Regions from separate parts of the Pseudoalteromonas sp. CST2 genome, predicted to be linked through region 2. Evidence: riboswitches for the same ligand, from Rfam matches in the RefSeq annotation. Region 2 holds a riboswitch; the other holds the start of a gene.
What was found. A riboswitch is a leader RNA that binds a small molecule or an ion and turns the genes downstream of it on or off. The one in region 2 is predicted to bind cyclic di-GMP.
Positions count from the first base shown of each region.

Region 1 (10,933 bases), on a different contig from region 2:
GAGCTGACATATTTGTTTGCGGCTAAAAAGTTTAATAAAGCCAAAGAAGCTGCAGCTTATTGTGGATTAATCCCACGGCACAATGAATCGGGTAAATTAAAAGGGCGAACAACAATCAGTAAACTTGGGCCAGCCAGAATTCGCTGTAAACTCTACATGGCAGCCATTGTCGCTGGGCAATGGAATAAAAGAATAAAACGACACAAGTTAACATTAATAAATAACGGTAAAACACCGATGCAAGCTGTATGTGCGAATATGAGAAAGCTCATTCATATATGTTTTGGTGTAATAAAAAACCAAGAAGAGTTTAAGCTCCAAGAAAGTTAAGTACGACCTTGAAGCTTAAAATGAGAGATGGTATCTACAACCTAACTTTAGCATCGTGGCTATTTTTACTTGTGGACGCAAAACTTGATGGTGTGACGGGCAAAGCCTGTAATAAAGGATTTATCCTTGAAGAGATTTAGAGGCGCTGCGCTTTAGAGCATTAATAAAACTAAATTAAAGGCAATAAAAAAGCGCGATAAAAATATCGCGCTCTTAAATCGGCTTTTAACTAGATCAAATGAGTTTATTCGCTTTCATTTTCCATAAAGCGCTGTAACTGATCTTTTAAGTTTGGTGGAATGCCTTTAATAAGCAGTGTATCGGTCGCTTCATTGTAAGTTACGCGCTCACCTAAATGTTTACGCTCAAAACTAACACTAACTCCGCCCCCTAAACCCGAAAACTTGACCATACTGGTCACCGTTTTTTTATCGACCGGGAAAGAGTCTTCTAAATCGTAGCTTTGCTCTTTGCAAAAGTTATCAAACGGACTATCGTCACCTTTCGTTAGCGTAGCCGAGAGCTCAGTAACGCTTGCATCTTCACCCGTGGTCACACAATCGTTACAGTAATCAAATACTTGCTTACGTAACTCGTCTTTTTCTGATTTATCGAATGATTGCTCCGATAAATAGTCTTCAACGGCATTAAGCATCACTTGGCTTTGCTGTTTAGGGTCTATGCCCTCTTCACAACCTAAAAAGTCTAAGAAAAAGTCTGCTACTTTTCGCCCTGCTCGCCCTTTAATAAAAGAGATATAGCGATTGTCCTCAGCTTGAGTATCCCACGCGGTTAAATCGATACGTGCAGCTAGTTGCATGCGCGATATATCTAAGTGGCGCGACGCTGCTAAATCAAGCTCAGAGGTCATGCTGTAGTGCTCTTTAATATTGATCATAGCTATTAGCATGTAATCAGTAGCCACATACTGATAATGACAAAATACTAAGTAGCCTGTTTCGCTAAAGGCATATTTATCTAACTCTTCTTTTAAAACAGTGGATGCCTGCTCGGTCATGTGCCAAAAGCCTAACTCGTCATTACGATAGCTTTGCATTGCCGAGGCTACAACACTGTTTTTATCACCACTAAATGCACAGTAACCTTTACCTGGCTTTGAGTTGTATGCATGATGAAGTTGTTCGATAAAAACAGCGACTTTATCGTTTATCACCATTTCATCGTTTCGTAGGTGAATTTGCGTATCGTCGTCTTTTTTGTCTACATAATGAACGACTAATTTTTTAACGTCTGTTGTCATCTTTGTTTTTCACGCCTCTGGTGTTAAAATACGAGAATATAACTCTTTTATTGAACCAACTGATGCCAATCTTATCAAAATACTCTAATGAAGAAGTAGAACAAATCGTCGATCAGCTCATTGATGTGCTAACGCAACACAATGCGCCGGTTGATTTAAGCCTTATGTGTTTAGGAAATTCTATCACGCATATCCTAAAAGAGCATGTACCTGCAGGGAAAAGACAAGCCGTAACTGAGAACTTTGCAAAAGCACTAGCTCAGTCGGTTAAATAAATTATATGAATTTATCGCAGCACAATCAGTTTTCGTCAAAAGCGAGTCAGTTATTAAGTTGGGGCCACTGGTTCACTTTTGCAAATATTGGTTTAGCGCTTTTTATTAGCCTAAGCTTTTTATTTGCAGATTCACCGCCAACTAGCTTTATGGGTATTACCTATATGTTAGTGACGTGGTTAAGCCATACGAGCTTTATCGCTTTTTTAGCATTTGTGCTGACGGTATTTCCTTTAAGCTTAGTGTTTCCCTACCCTCGACATATTCGAGGTATGGCTGCCGTTATTGCTACGCTTGGGGCGTCTATTTTAACGCTTGATGCGTATGTATACGTTAATTTGGGCTATCATTTAAGCTCTTCTGCGCTACCGGAAATCATTTCCTTACTGTGGCATCGTCTAACTAGCTCGCCTGCCCTTACTACATTGTTAGCCGGGGGGATTGTTTTACTCATTTTAGGCTTCCAGTTAGTTGTAAGTAACTATACATGGCAGCACTTAGCGCGTTTAAAACAACTTAAGTTTGCACGTTTTGCCAGCTCGTTTTTAGTATTATGTTTTGCACTTAGCCACAGTATTCACATTTGGGCAGATGCAAATTTAAAGTTTGATATAACGAAGCAAGATAACGTTTTACCGCTGTCGTACCCTACGACCGCTAAAAGTTTATTAGCAAAAAATGATTTGCTCGACATTGAAAGCTATAAACAAGCTCATAATGTAAGAATTAATAACCAAAATATTAATTACCAAATACCTGCGCCAATGCAAAAATGTGAAGGTTACACTGCGCAGCAAGTCGATATTTTTGTATTTGATACCAACGAGCAGTTAAAACGCTTTGTTGCCAAGCATAAAAACCTACATAAAACTGATCAGTTTTTACAGCCAACACACCATGGCGATAGCTTGTTTAGTTTAGTGTATGGCTTACCTTCTTTTTATAAAATGGCTATTTTATCAGAGCAAACCTTGCCCGCGTGGCAAAGTCAGCGCAGAAGCATAGAGCTTGCTGGAATTGAAAAGCTAAACTTTATAAACGATCAAGCGCATTCAAACAGCGCAATTAAAATCATTAAAGGTGAAGATAATCCGTCTCCTCGCAGTGACGACACCCATATTTTTGCGTTTAGCTTAGCTAATAATAGCTCGGAAGTAGTTACATCATCGGTGTTATACAGCTCAGATAAGCGAATAGCCAAGGTAGATGGACTTATTCAACCCAGTGATATTATTGCAACCAGTGTAGGCCAATACTTAAACTGTAAGTCTGTGGTTAAACAAACCATGCTAGGTGAAAACCTGTATAAGAAAAAGACGGACACTGGCGTTAATTACTCTCAAGGCGTAGTTATTGCTTACAAAAAAGATAGAATTACGCTAATAGATTCAGACGGTAACTATAAAAATATATCTGCCGCTGAAGGTTTTTCTATTGAGCAAAGCCTCGATATCCCGTTTTTAGTACAAAGTATTAAAAAGCTAAAAACCTACACACAATAGCCCTATCCCTTAACCTAGCTTGCTATAACACCAAGCTAGGTTATATTTACTAAATCATAGTAAACGCTCAGGGATGAAATTAATGCAAAAACACACACTTTTTTTATGCGCAGTAATGGTATGCCCACTTTCTCTGCATGCGCAAAATGCCACAACTTACTATAAATGCGTGACAAAAAACGGCACTATCTTTTCGCAATTCCCTTGTAACGATAACGCTACCGCCTACACAATTAATACAGTATCGGGAATTAATACTGCACCGGCGCAAGATTACACAAAAGAGCTAAACGCATTAGAGCGCGAACGGATTGTGCTTGACCTGCAAGCAGAGCTGAGAAGTAATACTAATAAATTAGCGATTATAAAACGTAAAAAAGACCGCGCAGAATACAACCAGCAACAGCGCCTCAACCGTATTTTAGATGACGAGGACAAAAAGTTAATTAGCAAAGATATTACCAAGCAATTAAAAATAATAAATAAAGATCATAAAAAGCAAACCACCGAAATTGAAAAGCGCATTAAAAAATTAGAGAAAAAAATAGCCTCCTACCAATAGCATGGCTTTTGCCATCACACTCAATTATGCTTTAAGCTAAAAGTATAAAAACTGAGAATATTTATCTTGGTTTTAAACTTAAAATAACATAACCTTAACAACTATAGAGTTAAAGCTCTAACGTGTATAACACTACAGCACCACTAACATTTATAAATGCTGTACTAAAATCGTTATATACACTTTTTTAAGGAGTGTTTATGCAGCCACGCCATATAGCTGAATTAATTTTAACGGGTTTTAAAAAGCATTATCTGCTGTTTCAAAAAACCACGGCCCAAGCCCCGCTTGCCTTTGCAAAGCGCGATTGGCAGCAAATTAATGAAATTAGTAAACTGCGTATTAGTTACTACGATGACAGAGTAAACGAAACCACTAAAGCATTAAAACAAGCACAGTTAACTGAGCAATTAGATGAGCAGCTTTGGCTTGAAGTAAAAATACTGTACCAACGCTTTTTATGCTTTCACCCTCAAGCTGAACTTGCCGAAACATTTTATAACTCAGTATTTTGCCGTTTGTACCACAGACGCTATTTTCATAACGACTTTATATTTGTACAAGCCACATTAAAAGATGCCCCTGCCATTCCTGTTGAGGCAGAGTACCGCAGCTACTTTCCAGTTATTGATGGTTTAAAGCCCACAATAAAGCGCATTATTGAGCATTTTGATTTTAAAGCCCCGTTTGTAAATTTAGAGCGGGATATACGTTTGCTCGTAAAGGCATTTTACAAACAAGCGCCCGACACTCACCACCAGCCTTGGCAAATGCGCTTTGATATTTTGCACGCGCCTTTTTATCGTAACAAAGCAGCTTACATAGTCGGCCGTGTGGTCTCTCAAAGCGGTGTGCAGCCTTTTATTATTGCGGTACTGCACCATGAAGATAAAGGCTTATACCTCGATGCGCTATTAACCAAATCATCGCAAATGCGGGTGATTTTTGGCTTTGCACGGGCTTATTTTATGGTTGAAACCCATGCGCCCTCAGCCATGGTGCGATTTTTAAATCAACTTATGCCTAATAAAACACTCGCTGAGCTATATAATGCCATTGGGTTTCATAAGCAAGGTAAGACAGAGTTTTACCGTGAATTTTTACATCACTTGTCTCACTCAGGCGATAACTTTATTATAGCGCCAGGCACACCAGGCATGGTGATGATGGTATTTACGCTGCCCTCTTTTGGCTATGTATTTAAAGTCATTAAAGATAAGTTTGGCGAAAGCAAACCGTTTGGCCGCGATACCGTGCTTAAACGCTATCAACTGGTAAAAAGCCATGATCGGGTTGGCCGCATGGCCGACACCATAGAATACTCTAACGTCGTATTTCCTTTGGCACGCTTTAATAGTAATTTACTGGCGCAGCTACATAAAACCATTGGCTCATCTATGGTAATTGAAGGCCCGTGGCTTATTATCAAGCATTTATATATTGAAAGGCGCATGACACCGCTTAATTTATTTTTAGAAAACGCCAGCGAAGAAAGTGCTGCCGATGCAATAGAAGAGTACGGCCAAGCACTTAAAGAAATGATTGCGGTAAATATATTCCCAGGCGATATGCTGCTTAAAAACTTTGGGGTAAGCAAACACAAGCGCATTATTTTTTACGACTACGATGAGGTTCAATACCTAACAGATATGAACTTTAGGGCCTTACCTAAGGCCAAAAGCTATGATGATTACTTAACTGATGAACAAAGTTACTCAGTTGCGCCGCAAGATGTTTTTCCTGAGCAACTTTGTACCTTTGTTATGCCAAACCCAAAGTACAAACAGTTTTTGCTCAGTACACACCCCGAGCTTGTTGATGTTAGTTTTTGGAAGCAAGCTCAGCAAAATATAAAAAAGGGTCATGTTAGTCACATATACCCATACCCGACAGCACAACGCTTTATTCATCACTGGTAAGCGTTAAAGGACACACAATGAACATAAGTAAAATAGATTTAAATTTGCTGGTTTACCTCGACACCCTATTACGTGAGTGTAACGTAACCCGCGCCGCTAACCAGTTAAGTATTACTCAACCAGCTATGAGTAACGGCCTTAAGCGTTTAAGAAACTTGTTTAACGACCCAATTTTGGTACGTACTAGTGAAGGTATGGTCCCCACAGAGCGTGCTATAGAGCTGCAACCGGTTATTCGCGGTATATTAATGACCCTAGAAGAAACCTTGGCACCTAATCGCGAATTTGAAGCCAGCCAAAGTAAACGTGTTTTTAGAATAATGGCCAGTGACTATGCAGCCAGTACATTAGCGCCAAAGCTTTTAAGTAAACTTCATGAAGAAGCGCCCGATACAACCCTAGATATACTTACGCCTAGTGATGTAACGTTTCATGATGTTGAAAATGGTAAAGTGGATATGGCAATTAACCGCTTTGAAAACCTTCCGCAATCTTTTCATCATAAACGCATATGGAAAGACAGCTTTTGCTGCTTAGTAAAAGCCGACAACCCAATTATCGAAAACTTTAGCCTAGACAGCTATTTAAAAGCCCGCCATATATGGGTAAGTAAAACCGGCTTTGGGGTTGGCGTAGGTATGGACCCTAAAGATGTACAAAAGCTAGGTTGGGTAGATGAAGCACTTGCCCATTTTGGTAAACACCGAAATATTGCCACGTTTACCCGTAATTACCACGTAGCCATTCATTTAGCAAAAGAGCAAAATTTAGTGGCGACCTTACCTTCAAAGGCTGCCAATATTTACTTAGATGATGCAGGCCTTAAAATTTTAGAGCCGCCATTTCCTATACCACCTTTTGAACTAGATATGATTTGGAGCCCTTTACTGCATCGCGATGCAAGTCATATTTGGTTACGCCAAAAAGTAGCCGAAGTGGCGGATGAGCTTAAATAACCTTATTACAAAAGCCATGTAAAATTTGCGAGGTTATTTTATTTTAAATAGCCTTGCAGCTTGCTGAATAAAGAAATAATCAATAATTACAATAGTTTAAAAATTAAAATGAAATTGGAATGGCCTTTGCTTTAGTTACTATGAAACTTAAATTCATGTAAAGAGAGGTCATTATGAATACCCATCAAGGAACAGAAGCAACTCATATTACTGACATCATCCAAGTAATGAACAGTGGCATTGATTTTTATCAAAAAGCGCAAGAGAAAGTTGAAGACCCAGCCATTGGCGCATTATTTCAACGCATGATTGACGCACGAAAAGTAAGTGTTGAGCGCTTACAACCTTATGCTGTTAACGAAAAAGGTGAGCGTGAAGACGGCTCTTCTTTTGCTGTAGAAGCACGCAGAGCTTACACAGCCCTACTTACTACGTTTAGTTCTCACAACGATAAAACATACGTTAAAGAGCTTGAAGAGGTAGAAGATAAAACACTTGAAGAAATTAAAGCAGCGATGGATAAACCACAGCCAGCCGACTGTGAAGCAGCCTTAGCGAAAACCTTGCTAACGATGCAAAGCTGCCACACCGAAATGAGCCGTATGCAAAAGCATTAGGTCTCAAAATGGCTTAGTTATGTTGTAACTAAGCCATTTTAAATTTAATTTTCTAAGGTCATAGCTAGAGCCGCGTATTGTCTAAACCAAGTGGGACTAGCTACTGCATGTCTCATAATATTATTAGAACGACTTATAATTGAAGGCTCAAATTTAGATAATTCACGCCAGTCATAAGAAAATGCAATTTGTTCACCTTTTTGACTTATACCTTCGCCAGTTACAAATTGTGGTATAGGTCCTGGGCCAATAGCAATCCGTTCAACGGCAGTTTTTGCTAAGCACTTCATGATATCTAAGTTGTTAAAATACTCTTCTCGCTCTGCAACAACAAAAAAACCGACATCAATATGCCCATGATTAATATCTTCATATCTTTCATGTGATTCTCCACGTCTGTCCCAGTTATAGTTCCAAGTGCAGGTACCATCATTATGGTATTCTAGGTTATCTGTGAAAAAATCTATAATACTCATTATTTTGGGTTTATAAAAATCAGGCCTATCACTCCATTTGTCTAAGTATAACATCGCAGTTGCCATGGTCAGATTATGGTTATGTGCTAAAGGATTACTATACAATCCAGAATCACCATAATTATCATTATAAAGGTTTACATAATAAAAACTCCCTTTGATCGCTGGATTTTTACTTATGCTGTATGAGCTTTTATGACTATCTACAATTTTCTGGGCACTTGATGTATAAAAATCAGCAAAAGTGAAGTAATCTGTTAAATTTTCAGATCTAATAGTATCGACTATACGCATAATACCATTCAAAATCATACCATCTGTTAATACAGTTATACTTGAATCATTAAGTGACCTCTCCCACCCTGGTGCAATTTTATCTCGTTCATTTAAAAAAAGTTTAGGAGCCCGTTTATAACTATTTTTTGGAGAGAAGCTATTTCTATTTCGAGTCATATCCGTATCACTAAGCATTTTATTCGCTAGTTCAATAGCCAAATCCAAATACTCGATCTTATTAGTTACACTGTAAAAATGTAGGTAAGTTCGTAACCAGTAATAGCCATTCCAAGCATACTCATTGCCTGTATTTGATGTCTTGTTAATCATTGGGTTACCTGGATATTTAGTGGATATCATATCCGCTAAATCTGAAATATTATCTACATCAGAGACGTTAGGATTAGGAACTTCTAAACCGCTTATTAAATCAGCAGGTGTAATATTGTGAAATTCAAAAAATGAGTCTTCCTTTGCGGAAATTAACTGTGGCTCACCTGTGGCACTTACCCCAAAATTGCGGCTATTCTCAAAGTTATTCAGATCTATCAACCCTAGGCCCTGAAGAGAACCTTCGGAAAACTTATTAGATCTTCTAAATAGCCAATTAAATGATACATCTGTAGGGTCAATAAAGTCTTTTTTAACTGAAAAACTTTTTAGCCCATCGGAAGCGATTAACTCTCCATTTTTTACAGTAATTTCTAGAAAACGTGTTTGATAGAAGTTTAATTTATTCCAAATACCGGGATACTTATCACCAAGCTTGATTTGTACACTTGACTGATTAAATAATACAAATTCTTTTGTATCAGAGTTAGAAAGTAGATAGGTTTTCTTCGATGGGTCACTAGGAGTTTCACCAAGCCACACTACTATTTTAAACGGGCCCGTAGGTTGCCAAACATCAAAACTAGCAAAACTATTGGCACCATTGAACTTTATAGCAGTATCTGCTGAAACAATATTAATATTAAATGAAAATATTAATAAAAGGGTAAGTAGTAATTTGATCTTCATCATACTCATACGATCTCCAATGAGATGGCATGACGCTTTACTGCATACAATTTATTGTATGAGGCGATCCCGCTATCATAGGCTAAGCCCTTAGACCGGAGATTTTGCGTCTTCACCTTTCAGTGAATTTGCCGAAATTAATGTTAATAAATTTTATTCTGCATGTTCGAAAAACAATCAGAACACGGCGGATTCTAATCCTTTAGTACTCCGTGTCAAGAATAAAAAGCAATAAATCATTAGTAAAAAATCAATATACTTCAAAATTAGTAAGTTATAAAAAAAGGGCCTTACGGCCCTTTGAACTTAAATAACATAAGGGAGTGTTATTTATTAAAAACGGTATTCTGCGCCTACATAGTAATAAGCACCATTAAAGCCAAATGGCGCTGAACGGCGAGAGTATTCAAATACCCCATCGCTGCTTACAATCGTATTGCCATTTGAATCTACAATTGTGCCCGAGCGTGAGTTACCAATGGTGTTTTTATCTGGGTACACGTCAAATAAGTTATTTGCACCAATATTTACAGATAAATCTTCAGTAACGAAGTAATTAACTTTAACGTCAGTTAAAATTTCTGCACCGTAGGTTTGGCGTCCGCCATCTTCTACTGTGTATTCACCAAAGCGGTTGAGTGAAAGGTTTACAGTCCAATCACCACGCTGGTAAAGCGCACTTAAGTTGATGCGATCTTCTGGTTGCCACTCTTCAATAATTGAAATTTCTTGATCAGAGAAAACATCTTCAACAGGTACGGTTTCAAGCCCTGAGCCCGATGGCGTAAATAACGATACCACCTCAGTTTCAGTAAAGTTAGCTGCTAAAGTAAAATCAAGCGTGCCACCTAACCCCTCGGTATTCCAAGTAGCTACAAAATCAATACCCGAAGTTTCGGTATCTGCACCATTTAAGAAAAACTGCCCTGCACCTGCGCCTGAGCTGATTAATGCAGCATCTAGGCTTGAAGAAAGCCCTTTACCTAAACGGTTACTAATTACTATGCGGTCGTCAATATCAATTGAGTAGTAATCCACAGTAACATTAATGTTATCCGTAACGTTGTAGACAATACCTAAGCTGCGGTTTTGCGATTTTTCTTCCTTAAGTTTTGGAATACCTAAACTTTGTGCAAGGGTTGAATCGTTTCTGAATGTACCTACTTCTTCAGCAACTAATGAGCCGTCTTCAGCCACAACAAATTGCGTGCTGATATTGTTAAAATACAATTGCTGCATTGATGGCGCTCTAAAGCCTGAGCTTAATGCACCACGCAGTGACACATCATCAGTAATTGCCCAGTTACCCGCAAGCTTAAAGTTTACCGTGTCGCCAAAGCCTTTGTAATTATCATAACGCAGTGCGCCTGATAAAATGACATCTTCAATTAGGTAGGTTTCTGCATCAAGGTAAAACGAAATTACATCGCGTGACTCATCAACCGATGATGCCGGCGAAGAACCACCAAAACCTTGCGTACCGCCAGAGGCATCTTCAGAGCCTACACCGCCACTTAAACCACTATAAATACTTACCCCATCAAGGGTGTCGTAATCACGATAAGCATATTCGCTGCCCTCTAAAATACGGTATTCATCGGTACGAATTTCTGCACCCATAGCCAATGAGTAGTCATCAAAGTTTTGTGTAAAATCTATATTAATAGTTTGCAGTGATAACTCCATGCCATAGGCATAGGCTTCACGTGGAATAGTACTGCGAATATCAGCGGCACTTA
Region 1 covers NZ_JAQREO010000006.1:102,810-113,742, reverse strand. The annotation lists gene PSH41_RS10320 (IS110 family transposase) at 1-330, shown strand, start outside; gene yejK (nucleoid-associated protein YejK) at 575-1,591, opposite strand; gene PSH41_RS10310 (DUF1414 domain-containing protein) at 1,654-1,866, shown strand; gene PSH41_RS10305 (DUF3413 domain-containing protein) at 1,872-3,368, shown strand; gene PSH41_RS10300 (hypothetical protein) at 3,451-3,930, shown strand; gene aceK (bifunctional isocitrate dehydrogenase kinase/phosphatase) at 4,131-5,849, shown strand; gene PSH41_RS10290 (LysR family transcriptional regulator) at 5,867-6,805, shown strand; gene PSH41_RS10285 (ferritin-like domain-containing protein) at 6,979-7,422, shown strand; gene PSH41_RS10280 (hypothetical protein) at 7,467-9,203, opposite strand; cyclic di-GMP riboswitch class I at 9,254-9,337, opposite strand; gene PSH41_RS10275 (TonB-dependent receptor plug domain-containing protein) at 9,528-10,933, opposite strand, start outside.
Region 1: it holds a riboswitch for cyclic di-GMP, as region 2 does, so the genes downstream of both, PSH41_RS10280 (hypothetical protein) here and PSH41_RS16070 (hypothetical protein) in region 2, are expected to answer to the same signal.

Region 2 (10,933 bases):
CCGATGCAGAGCTTACCGATGTACTTGATAAGGTAAAGCTGCGTGTTGATGGTATTGCAACCTTTCCTGCGGGTATGGAACCGGTCACCATAAGTCAGATTGAGTTTAGGCAAGATGTTATAGGGATGACCTTAGTTGCCGATTTGCCGCTGACAGAACTCAAACCAATTGCCAATCAAATTGAAGATGAGCTATTACAGCTATCAAACGTGTCGTTGGTAGAAAACGATGTGCCGCTTGATGAAATTGCCATTGAAATCGACCCAGACACTTTGCGCCAATACAACTTAACCCTAAGCGATGTAATGACCGCTGTGCGTAATTACTCTGCTAATTTTTCGGCGGGGCAACTAACAACAGATGCGGGGATTATTTCTGTTCGGGTTGAAAACCAGTATTACTCTGGCGATGAGTTTAGACAAATTCCGGTAAAAATAGGCGAATACGGCGCTAAAGTATTGTTGCAAGACATCGCTGTTATTAAAGACCAATTTACCGAAGGCGAGCGCTACTTTAAATTTAATGGCGAAAACGCGGTGTATATGTCTGTAAAGGCAACGCAAGATCAAAACATGATCCCCGTTGCCGATTCGGTTAAAGCATTTATTGAGCAAAAAAATACCCAGCTGCCACCGGGCGTTAGGTTAGAGCCTTTAATGGACATGACGTACTACCTAAATGCGCGCCTTGATATGATGAAAGCTAACTTGTTTCAAGGGGCAATATTAGTCGCTATTATGCTTTCGTTATTCTTGCGCTTTAAATTAGCGCTTTGGGTAATGATTGGCTTACCAGTGTGCTTTTTAGGCGCCATGATGCTAATGCCTTTATTTGGTATAAGCATTAATATTATTTCGTTGTTTGCTTTTATTATGGTGCTCGGGATTGTGGTAGATGACGCCATAGTAATAGGAGAGGCCGCCTATACTGAGGTTGAAAAAAGCGGAGGTGGAGTTGAAAACGTCGTCCGTGGTGCTAACCGTGTAGCAACCCCTGCTACATTTGGCGTACTAACAACCATTGCGGTGTTTGCCCCGTTTACACTTTCAAGCGGGCCAGAAAGCGCCTTCTTTTACGGTATTGCCGTAGTAGTTATGCTGTGTTTAGTATTTAGCTTAGTTGAATCAAAACTTATTTTACCGGCGCACATTGCCCACACGCACTTTTCACCTATTAAAAAAGGGGGCTGGCGCGATAGGTTTAATACCCGCTTTTTTGGCTTTGTAAATGGCCCTTATAAGCGTTTTATATCGCGTTGTGTAGATTGGCGTTGGACAGTATTGTTTGGCTTTATTGCTATGTTTTTTATCAGCATTGCGCTGATCACATCAAATAAAGTACGCACTGTACCTACTCCTAAAGTGCCGCATGATTTTCCGCAAATTCAAATAGAAATGAATGACAATGTGTCTGATTTACAAACTATTGCAGCTATTCGTGAAGTAGAAGCCATGGTGTTAAGAGTTGATGAAGAAACAGAGCGTGAATTTGGCCAAAAAATAATTCGTGATGTACTGGTATTTAACCAAGGCAGAACGGAGTCTCAGTTACTTGCGCCGTTGGTTGATGAAGATTTACGCCCTTATAACGCGTTTGAACTTTCGCGCCGCTGGCGAGAAGCTATGCCAACCATTGCCGGTATTAAATCACTCACTATTGAAGATGATGTTGGCGGCGGTGGCGGCACCGGCGAAGGCGAATTTGGTTATTTACTGTTTGGCTCTGATATAGAAACGCTTAATGCGGCAGGCCGTCGTTTTATTCAGCTATTACAGCAACAAAAAGGCTTGTTTGATATAAGCTCGACCATTGACCCTGCTAGCAAAGAAGTGCAAATGAGCTTAAAACCTGTAGCTTACGATTTAGGGCTCGACCTTGCTAACATTGCAAATCAAGTAGGCGCTAGTTTTTATGGTGGCGAAGCACAGCGTGTAATACGTAACGGCGAAGAAGTAAGAGTAATGGTACGTTACCCTAAACTGACTCGCGAAGCGTTTTCATCGCTAAAACACACTGTAGTTACTACACCGCAAGGGCGTGAAGTACTTTTAGGTGATGTGGTTGAATTAACCGAAACGCCGGGTATTAGCTATATTCGCCGTGAGGGCGGTTATCGTACTGTTTATGTGTACGGCAGTATTGATGAAGAAGCTATAGAGCCTGGCGAAGTGGTTTCGCAAGTAAAAGAAAACTTACTGCCGCAACTTAAAGAAGAATACCCAAGTGTAAAATCAGAGCTAGGTGGCGCAATAGAAGAGCAACAAGCGCAAGCTAATGAGCAGCTGCTGTTTTTTGTAGGCGGCATGATTTTAGTTTATATATTGCTTGCTGTACCACTTAAAAGTTATGCCCAGCCGCTTATTGTTATGTCGGTTATTCCGTTTAGTTTAACGGGGGCTATTTGGGGACACTTTTGGTTTGATTTAGACATTAGCTTAATGTCGGGCTTTGGTTTAATAGCCGCGGCTGGCGTTGTAATAAACGACTCGCTGGTAATGACCGACTACGTAAACCAAGTACGCCGAGAGGGTGTAAGCGTTAAAAACGCGGTAATAGAAGCCGGTTGTGCACGCTTTAGGGCAATATTATTAACCTCTATTACAACCTTTGCAGGGGTTCTGCCCATAATGTTTGAAACCAGTTTACAAGCTAAATTTGTAATCCCTATGGCAGTAGCGCTAGGCTTTGCGGTAATGTTTGCAACACTAATCACCCTTATATTGGTGCCGTGCTTGTACATTATTTTAGGCGATATTGGCGGCGTGTTTAAAATGGCTTTTCGAAAAGTATTTAGGCGAAAAGCCCCTATAAACCAAACCTCTTAAACTATTAAAAGCCAACTTTAACAAGTTGGCTTTTTAGTTATTTAGGGTTATATAAAAATCTCGGTTACATTCTTTTGTTTGAATAAGCTTTGCGCACGTTTTATAATCACTTTTTTCTGTTGGCAAATTAGTCGAAAGGCTAAGACGCAAAGTTTCCGGTCTAAGGTGTAAACTACGATAGCGGGGCTGCTGCATAATTTTTATACGGTATTGCTTGCCCTCAGTGTCGTTTTTGTGTATCCATATGATATGGATAAAATTTTGTGACTCTTAAGGTGTTACTGTGTTTATGCATACGTCGTTGGCCTGTGGAAAATGGTCAACTATAGGTTGTTTAAACCATCATACTCAATTGTTCATTGGGGATGTGGTTAGTGTAACCTTTTCAGACATGCAAGGAGTGCTTGTTGATTTATCGTTTGATTATAAAATTACCTCTTTAGAACAAGGTGAGCCTCATGCTTGGCCACGCTTAGTTGCTGAGTATATAAACGTGCATGTGCCCCTGGTAAGTGCAGGTAGAATGACCAAGCAAGGGTTGGTTGTTGGCTATCGAGATAACGAAATATTTGCCCTAGAAAGTAGCGGTATTAATAAGGCAAAGGTTGATTTTCATTGCATTGCAAAGTGCGATACCCCCGCTAAGTGCACCAACCAAGCATATGATTTTGTATACCCTAATGGGGGCGAACAATACAATGCGGGGACTCGCGTACTGCAGCCTAAAACAGGTTATATATACCAATGTAAGGCATGGCCATTTAGCCAATTTTGCAGAACCAATAATGATAAAGACCCAAGCTTTGAACCTGGTATCGGAAAAAGCTGGGCAATGGCCTGGACTAAGGTCTCTTAACGCTTTTAAAATAAAAACTATCTTCCCATGGGTGTAATGACAAGAATAAAATTGCAGTAATTTTAAAATTTGGACTTATACCTCAAGCCCACTCTCTATGAGTGGGCTTTTTTATTTTTATGATAAACTGCCTGCATTGTTATTTTTTATACGGTTTTGTTGTGTCTTTAAGTGAATTTTCTTCTCAATCATTAGCTCGTTTTCCTGTTGCTAAAAAGCAACCTCATCAATTAACTATGCACAATAAAATGCGCACCGATAACTACTACTGGATGCGCGATGATGAGCGCGAAAACCCAGAAATACTCGCCCATTTAGCGGCCGAAAATACATACTGCGATGAGCAACTAGCCGCAATAAAACCACTTCAAAGCAGTATTTTTGAAGAACTAAAAGGGCGCATCGTAAAAGATGACAACACGGTGCCGGTTAAAGATGGCAAGTACTGGTATCACTCAGAGGTACGTGGTGACGATGAGTATTCGCGTCATTACAGAAGCACAAGTATTAACACCGATAACAAGCAGTTACTACTTGATGTAAATGCTTTAGCTCAAAGCCATGAATTTTACGAACTAGGTGAAGTCGCGCTAAGCCCATGCGAGCAATTAATGGCATACAGCGAAGATACCGAAGGGCGCAGAATTTACAGCGTACATTTTAAAAACCTGCAAACAGGTGAAATGCTCAGCGATGTTTTAGAAAACACTGAAGGGCAAGTTGTTTGGGCTAACGACAATAAAACCGTATTTTACGTTAAAAAAGACTTACAAACGTTACTGGGTTTTCAGGTGTTTAGGCATGAACTAGGCACAGCGCAAAGCCAAGATGTTATGGTGTACGAAGAGCACGATAAAAGCTTTTTTATGGGCTTGGGTAAAAGCCGTGACGAGAGCCTTATTATTATTGATTTGGCCACCACCGAAACAAACGATACCTGGGTGCTTGATGCCAATAACCCGCAAGGTCAATTTAACGCATTACTACCGCGCGAAGAAGGGCATGAGTTTGATATAGATAAACACGGCGATACTTTTTACATAGTAACCAACTGGCAAGCTAAAAATTTCAGACTGATGACGGCAACAAGCGAAACGATTGCAGATAAAACGCAGTGGCAAGAGCACACCGCGCACCGTGAGCATGTGTTGCTTGAAGGCGTAGAGATATTTGACGATTTTTTAGTATTAACTGAGCGCGAGCAAGGTCAAGCTCGCTTTGTTGTTATTAACCAAGCTCAAGAGCGCATGGCGCTTGAATTTAGCGACCCATGTTACTATGCCGCTGTGGCGATGAACCCCGAGCCACAGGCGCGTTCGGTACGTATTTATTATTCAAGTCTAACCACGCCAGGAACGTTGTACGATGTTGATTTAGCCACGGGCAAAAAAACATTGTTAAAACAGCAGCAAGTACTGGGCGGGTTTGATAGTGCACTTTATGCCTCTGAGCGCTTATTCGTGACAGCACGTGATGGCGTGCAAGTACCTGTTTCGTTAGTTTATAGAAAAGACACCTTTACCAAAGATGGCACTAACCCACTGTTTCAATATGGCTATGGTGCATATGGTTACACGATAGATCCGAGCTTTTCGAGTACCTCATTGAGTTTGCTAGATCGCGGTTTTGTGTATGCGATTGCACATGTTAGAGGCTCCGAAATGCTAGGACGCCATTGGTACGAGCAAGGTAAAAAAGAGCATAAACAAAATAGCTTTAGCGACTTTATTGATATTACAAAGGCTCTTGTAGAGCAAGGCTACGGTGATAAAAACAAAGTATTTGCCTCTGGCGGCAGTGCAGGTGGTTTGTTAATGGGCGCTGTATTAAACCAAGCGCCAGATCTTTACTTAGGTGTAGGGTGTCATGTGCCATTTTTAGATGTGTTAACCACCATGCTAGATGAAAGTATTCCACTTACCACTAACGAGTATGATGAATGGGGCAACCCAAACGATGAACACTTTTATGATGTAATAGCCGCGTACTCACCGTACGATAATATTAGCGCCCAAGACTACCCGCATATTTTAGTCACCACAGGCCTGCACGACTCTCAAGTACAATATTGGGAGCCTATGAAGTGGGTAGCAAAAATGCGAGAACTCAAAACCGATAACAATATACTGGTATTTAAAACCGACATGGATGCAGGGCATGGCGGCGCATCTGGGCGTTTTAAAAGCCTTGAAGAAAAAGCCCTCGAAATGGCCTTTTTTATCGCGCTTATAAATTAACTGCAAAATACGCAAAATGTATTAAGCTTTAATGAAGCACTGATATATAAAAGGTTATTTATGTTTGGAGCACATGGAGAGTTTTATATTTGCTCTCAGCCACCCACCATGTATTTAAAGCTAATGGGTAGTTTTAATAATGAAGGAATTACTTTACTAACGAATGGCGTGGTGAACGAACTAAGTATGCACCCCAAAGGCGCGGTAAAGTGTGTTGTGGTTAATTTAGAAGAATTTGAGTTAATAACTGTAGATAGCATGGACTCGTTAGAGGCGTACTTTGCCAGCGTAAAAGAGCGTGGCTACGAACGCGTAGATTACTTATATGCAAACATTATTGCTAAAAATATGTTCGAGAAGGTCTGGAACAACAGCGATATTGAAGTTAACTTTTATAAAGACTCAGAAAGTTACCTACATCAACACCCAGACGATGAATACATTAAAACCTACTGGTAAATAGTCATTATAAGCCCCTATGCTACGGGGCTTATAATGCTCTCTAGGCAGTTTTTGTACCTTCTTGATAAATTTAACGAGATATTGTTTTTAAGCTTCACTTTATAGTCGCCGCTGTCTGTTGGCATAAGCTCTTTTATGGCATGTTTTCTAACTAGCGTGGAGCGGTGAATACGTATAAAACCTTCAGGCTCTAGCTGTTGCTCAATGTTTTTCATGGTTTCACGGTGTAAAACGGGGGCGCTGTTACCATTAAAGTGCAGCTCTACATAATTACCCGCACCGTTAATCCATACAATATCGTTAATATCTATTAAACGTACCTTACCTACATCTTTAACAACAATATGTGCAGCAATAGGTTGCTCGTTTTCAGATGCGGCTTTAAACAAGCGCTCGGCTTGTGTGGCTAATGGGCATAAATGAATAAGCTTATCGAAGCATTTTTCAAGCCTTGAAGCGGTTGCATCGACGGTTAAAAAATCGACTGCGCCGACTTCAAACGCAAAATTAGCAAATTCAGCCGACCTAGCAATCACCACCACTTTCATTGTTTTAGCCAATTCAGTTAGGTGCACTATTTGAGTAGGATCATTTAAATTAGATAATTCGTAAAAAAGCACATTAAAACGAGAGGTATCTATTTGATCTAAACGCTGCTCGGGCAGTTGTGTTTGCGAATCAAAGTGACGGTGAGCTTGCACCTGCTGAGTTAAGAATGTTGCAAATTTGCTCGTGCTAACTCTAATTAGTGCATGAAAGTAAGTAATCATAAAAAAATCCATCTCTAGAGTGTGTAGTTATAAAGACCGTGTATTTAATAAAAAATGTTAAAAAAATTTAATCTAATTTATAACAATCTGGGATAAGTACCTTCATCCCATATATCTTGCTGTTTGTACCTGACTAAATGCCTATTAAATAATGCGCATAGTGTCTTAAAATTATTCCACTTAATGTTGAAATGTTTGTAACCAACCAGTTACAAAAATAACATTTCAGGGACATTATAGTATGAAAAAAATAAATAACTTAGATAGTCGTACATTTAAAAAATCTTCATTGTCTTTAGCACTTAGTGCGACAGTGCTTGCTGGCTTTTCTTTTCAAGGTTTAGCCGCAGAAGAAGACGAACTAGAAAAAATAGAACGCGTGCAAGTAACGGGTTCTCGTATTCGTTCAGCCGAGGCGATGTCATCTGCACCTATACAGGTTGTAAGTGGCGAGGCAATTGATGCATCGGGTTCTTTAAACATCCAAAACCTACTGCTAGAAAACCCAGCATTTGGCTCTCCAGCTATTAGCCGTACTAACTCTAACTTTTCGACGGCAAGCGCGGGTGTAGCTACTGTTGATTTGCGTAACTTAGGTTCAAACCGTACTTTAGTACTTGTGAATGGGCGCCGTTATGTATCGGGTGTACCTGGTAGCTCGGCAGTTGATTTAAATACCATTCCTAGTCAATTCATTGAGCGCGTGGAAATTATGACCGGTGGCGCATCATCAGTATATGGTTCTGATGCGGTTGCAGGTGTAGTTAACTTTGTACTAAAAGATGACTTTGAAGGCGTAGAATTTGAAGGCCAATACGGCGAATCAAGCGAAGGTGATGATGAATCTCGCCAGTTTTCTTTTACCTCGGGTTTAACTACGGGTGATGGCAAAGGTCAAGCCATGTTCCACTTAGGCTACTCAGACCAAGGAGCTGTGTTTTCACGCGATCGTGAGCGCTCTGCAGTAGACCAATTTTCAGGTATTTATTTTGAAGACGATCCGGCGGCAAATCCGGGTTCTATTTTTGAAGCCGTTAATCCGTTTTTCTCATCATTTCCGCCACAAGGGCGTTTTGATGCAGGCGATACACGCTTTACTTACGATCCAAACAACAACTTACAAGACTCGTTTAGCACCAATGGCGGTGACGGTATAGATGCCAACGGCTTTAACCGAAGCGGCGTACGTACCATTGCTATACCAACAGAGCGCTACTTATTTGCCTCAAATGGTAGTTACGAGCTAACAGATAAACACAGCTTCTTTTTTGAAGGGACGTACGCATCTAGTACCACTATTTCAGAGTTAGAGCCTTTTCCGTTTGCCTCAGATGACATTTATGCCAATGGCCGCGTGCCAATTGAGTTTGACGTAAATGGCGAAATGCTCAGAAATGCCTTTGTGCCAGATGATATCTACAATGCAGCAACAGACACCGACGGTGATGGTGCTAGAGATATCTTTTTTGCAAAACGTTTAAGTGATGTAGGTAACCGTGGTGCCCGTGCAGAGCGTGATACATTCCGCTTAGCTGTGGGCTTTCAGGGTGAGATTAACGACAGCTGGTTTTACGATACCTACTATGTGTACGGTAAAACGAAAGAGTCGCAAGTCTCTGGTGGCTTAGTAAATGTACAAAGCTTTCGCCAAGGTTTAGAGGCGGTAATTGATAGCCAAGATTTAGATGCGGATGGCATTACCGATGAAGCGATTTGTATTGATGCAACAGCGCGTGGTTTTAATTGTGCGCCAGTAAACATTTACGGATTTAATTCACTATCGCAAGGTGCAATTGATTTTGTTAGTGCGCCAAGTACGCTTTCTACGTCGGTAGAGCAAGAAATTATTGGCGGTAATGTCTCAGGTGATTTATTTGAGCTGCCTGCGGGTATGGTAGGTATTGCGGCTGGTTTTGAATACCGCGAAGAGTTTTCTCGTAGTGAATTTGATGCCCTACAGCAAGCGGGCTTAAATGCCGGTAATGCAATTCCTGCAACCGAAGGTTCTTTTGATGTAACTGAATACTATGTTGAGGCTAACATTCCTGTGCTGGATGCGGTAACAATGAACGCTGCAGTCCGTTTATCTGACTACTCAACAGTGGGTAATACAGAAAGCTGGAACGTAGGTGTTGATTGGGAAGTGATGGATAGCTTACGCCTTCGTGCTACCCGCGCCCGCTCTACACGTGCGCCTAATATTGATGAGTTATTTTCACCGCCTTCGCAAACCTTCCCAAGTGGTTTAAATGATCCATGTATAGGTGTTACAAACAGTGGCGGTGGCGCTGTAGGTGATGCGTGTCGTGCCGATGCGGGTGTTGCAAATAATATTGCATCAAACGGTGAGTTTACCCTTAACCAGTCTGATTTACAGGGTATTAGTGGTTTTAACCGTGGTAACCCAGACTTAAAAGAAGAAGTGGGCGACTCTGTGACTGTGGGTGTGGTATTTACCCCAGAGGAGCTAATTTCGGGCCTTGACGTTACCCTTGATTACTTTGATATAGAAATCACAGATGCGATTGTATCTACACCGCGCCAATTTATTTTAGACCAATGTTATGGCGGTGGTGACGATAGCTTCTGTAGCTTTATAACTCGTCGTAGCGGCCCTTCTGGTAATAATAGCGCAGGGTCACTTGAGTTTATTGACAGTGGTGTATCAAATAGTGGTGGTTTAGGAACTGAAGGTGTTGATTTAACACTAACCTACTCTGCCGACATTGGCCCAGGCGCATTTAGAACTCGCCTCGCATACACTTACTTGATTGACGGTTACACTATTCCGTTACCGGGTGCGGATAAAGATGAGTTTGCAGGTGAAATTGGCGCATCTGAGCACAAAGCTAACTGGAACTTAGGCTATAAGCTTGATGACTTTGATTTTAACTGGAGCATGACCTACATAGGGGCTGCTGACTTTGATGATCAATTCTTAAGTGGCTTTGGTATTCCAGCTGGCGGCGTGGGTATTGGCTCAGTAACCTACCACGATGTACAAGCAAGCTATCATATAAGTGACGCGGTAGAGCTATACGCCGGCGCTAACAATTTATTTGATAAAGAGCCTCCACGTATACTTTCAGGTGTAAGTGGCTCAAGCACAGGTACTGAAACCGACGCAGGTACGTATGACCCAATCGGGCAAACCTTCTATATTGGTTTTAGAAGTAAATTTTAAGCAGTTAATACTGCACAATTGTCGTTTTTCCAGCTTCACTTAATTAAGGAACTGGTATTAATAAAAGCCCCAGCCGTTGCTGGGGCTTTTTAATGCAAGCGCGAAAAGGGTGGGCTGGTTTGCTTTAAAATTATTTATGCTCCGCTTAAACCAAAAACAACGCCACTGGTAACAGTGGCGTTGTTTAGTCAATAGGGGGCGCTAATATAGTATCCGAATCGCAAAGAAATTTACGATTCTCCCTATTTGTAGCCCTCCCCTTTTGAGGGCTTATTTTTTAGCTTAGTCTAAGTACGCTTTTAACATCCATACTAGTTTTTCTTGCTCTGAAATATAATCACCCATTAATGACGCTGTACCTTCATCATCTGCATCACCTGCTTGAGTAAGTACTTCACGTTGCATTTTAATTAGTGTGCTGTAGCCAGCTAATAGGTTTTCTACGGCTGCCGTACCATCGCTAATGTTTTTAGCTTCTTTAATTTCACTTACTTCTAAGTAATCAGAAAACGCATGTAGTGGCGCGCCATCTAACGTTAAAATACGTTCAGCAATTTCATCTACTTTTTCAAGCAGAAGATTGTAAATCTCTTCAAATT
Region 2 covers NZ_JAQREO010000014.1:50,790-61,722, reverse strand. The annotation lists gene PSH41_RS16075 (efflux RND transporter permease subunit) at 1-2,825, shown strand, start outside; cyclic di-GMP riboswitch class I at 2,937-3,019, shown strand; gene PSH41_RS16070 (hypothetical protein) at 3,115-3,681, shown strand; gene PSH41_RS16065 (S9 family peptidase) at 3,801-5,918, shown strand; gene PSH41_RS16060 (hypothetical protein) at 5,979-6,377, shown strand; gene PSH41_RS16055 (LytR/AlgR family response regulator transcription factor) at 6,395-7,150, opposite strand; gene PSH41_RS16050 (TonB-dependent receptor domain-containing protein) at 7,392-10,334, shown strand; gene PSH41_RS16045 (Dps family protein) at 10,617-10,933, opposite strand, start outside.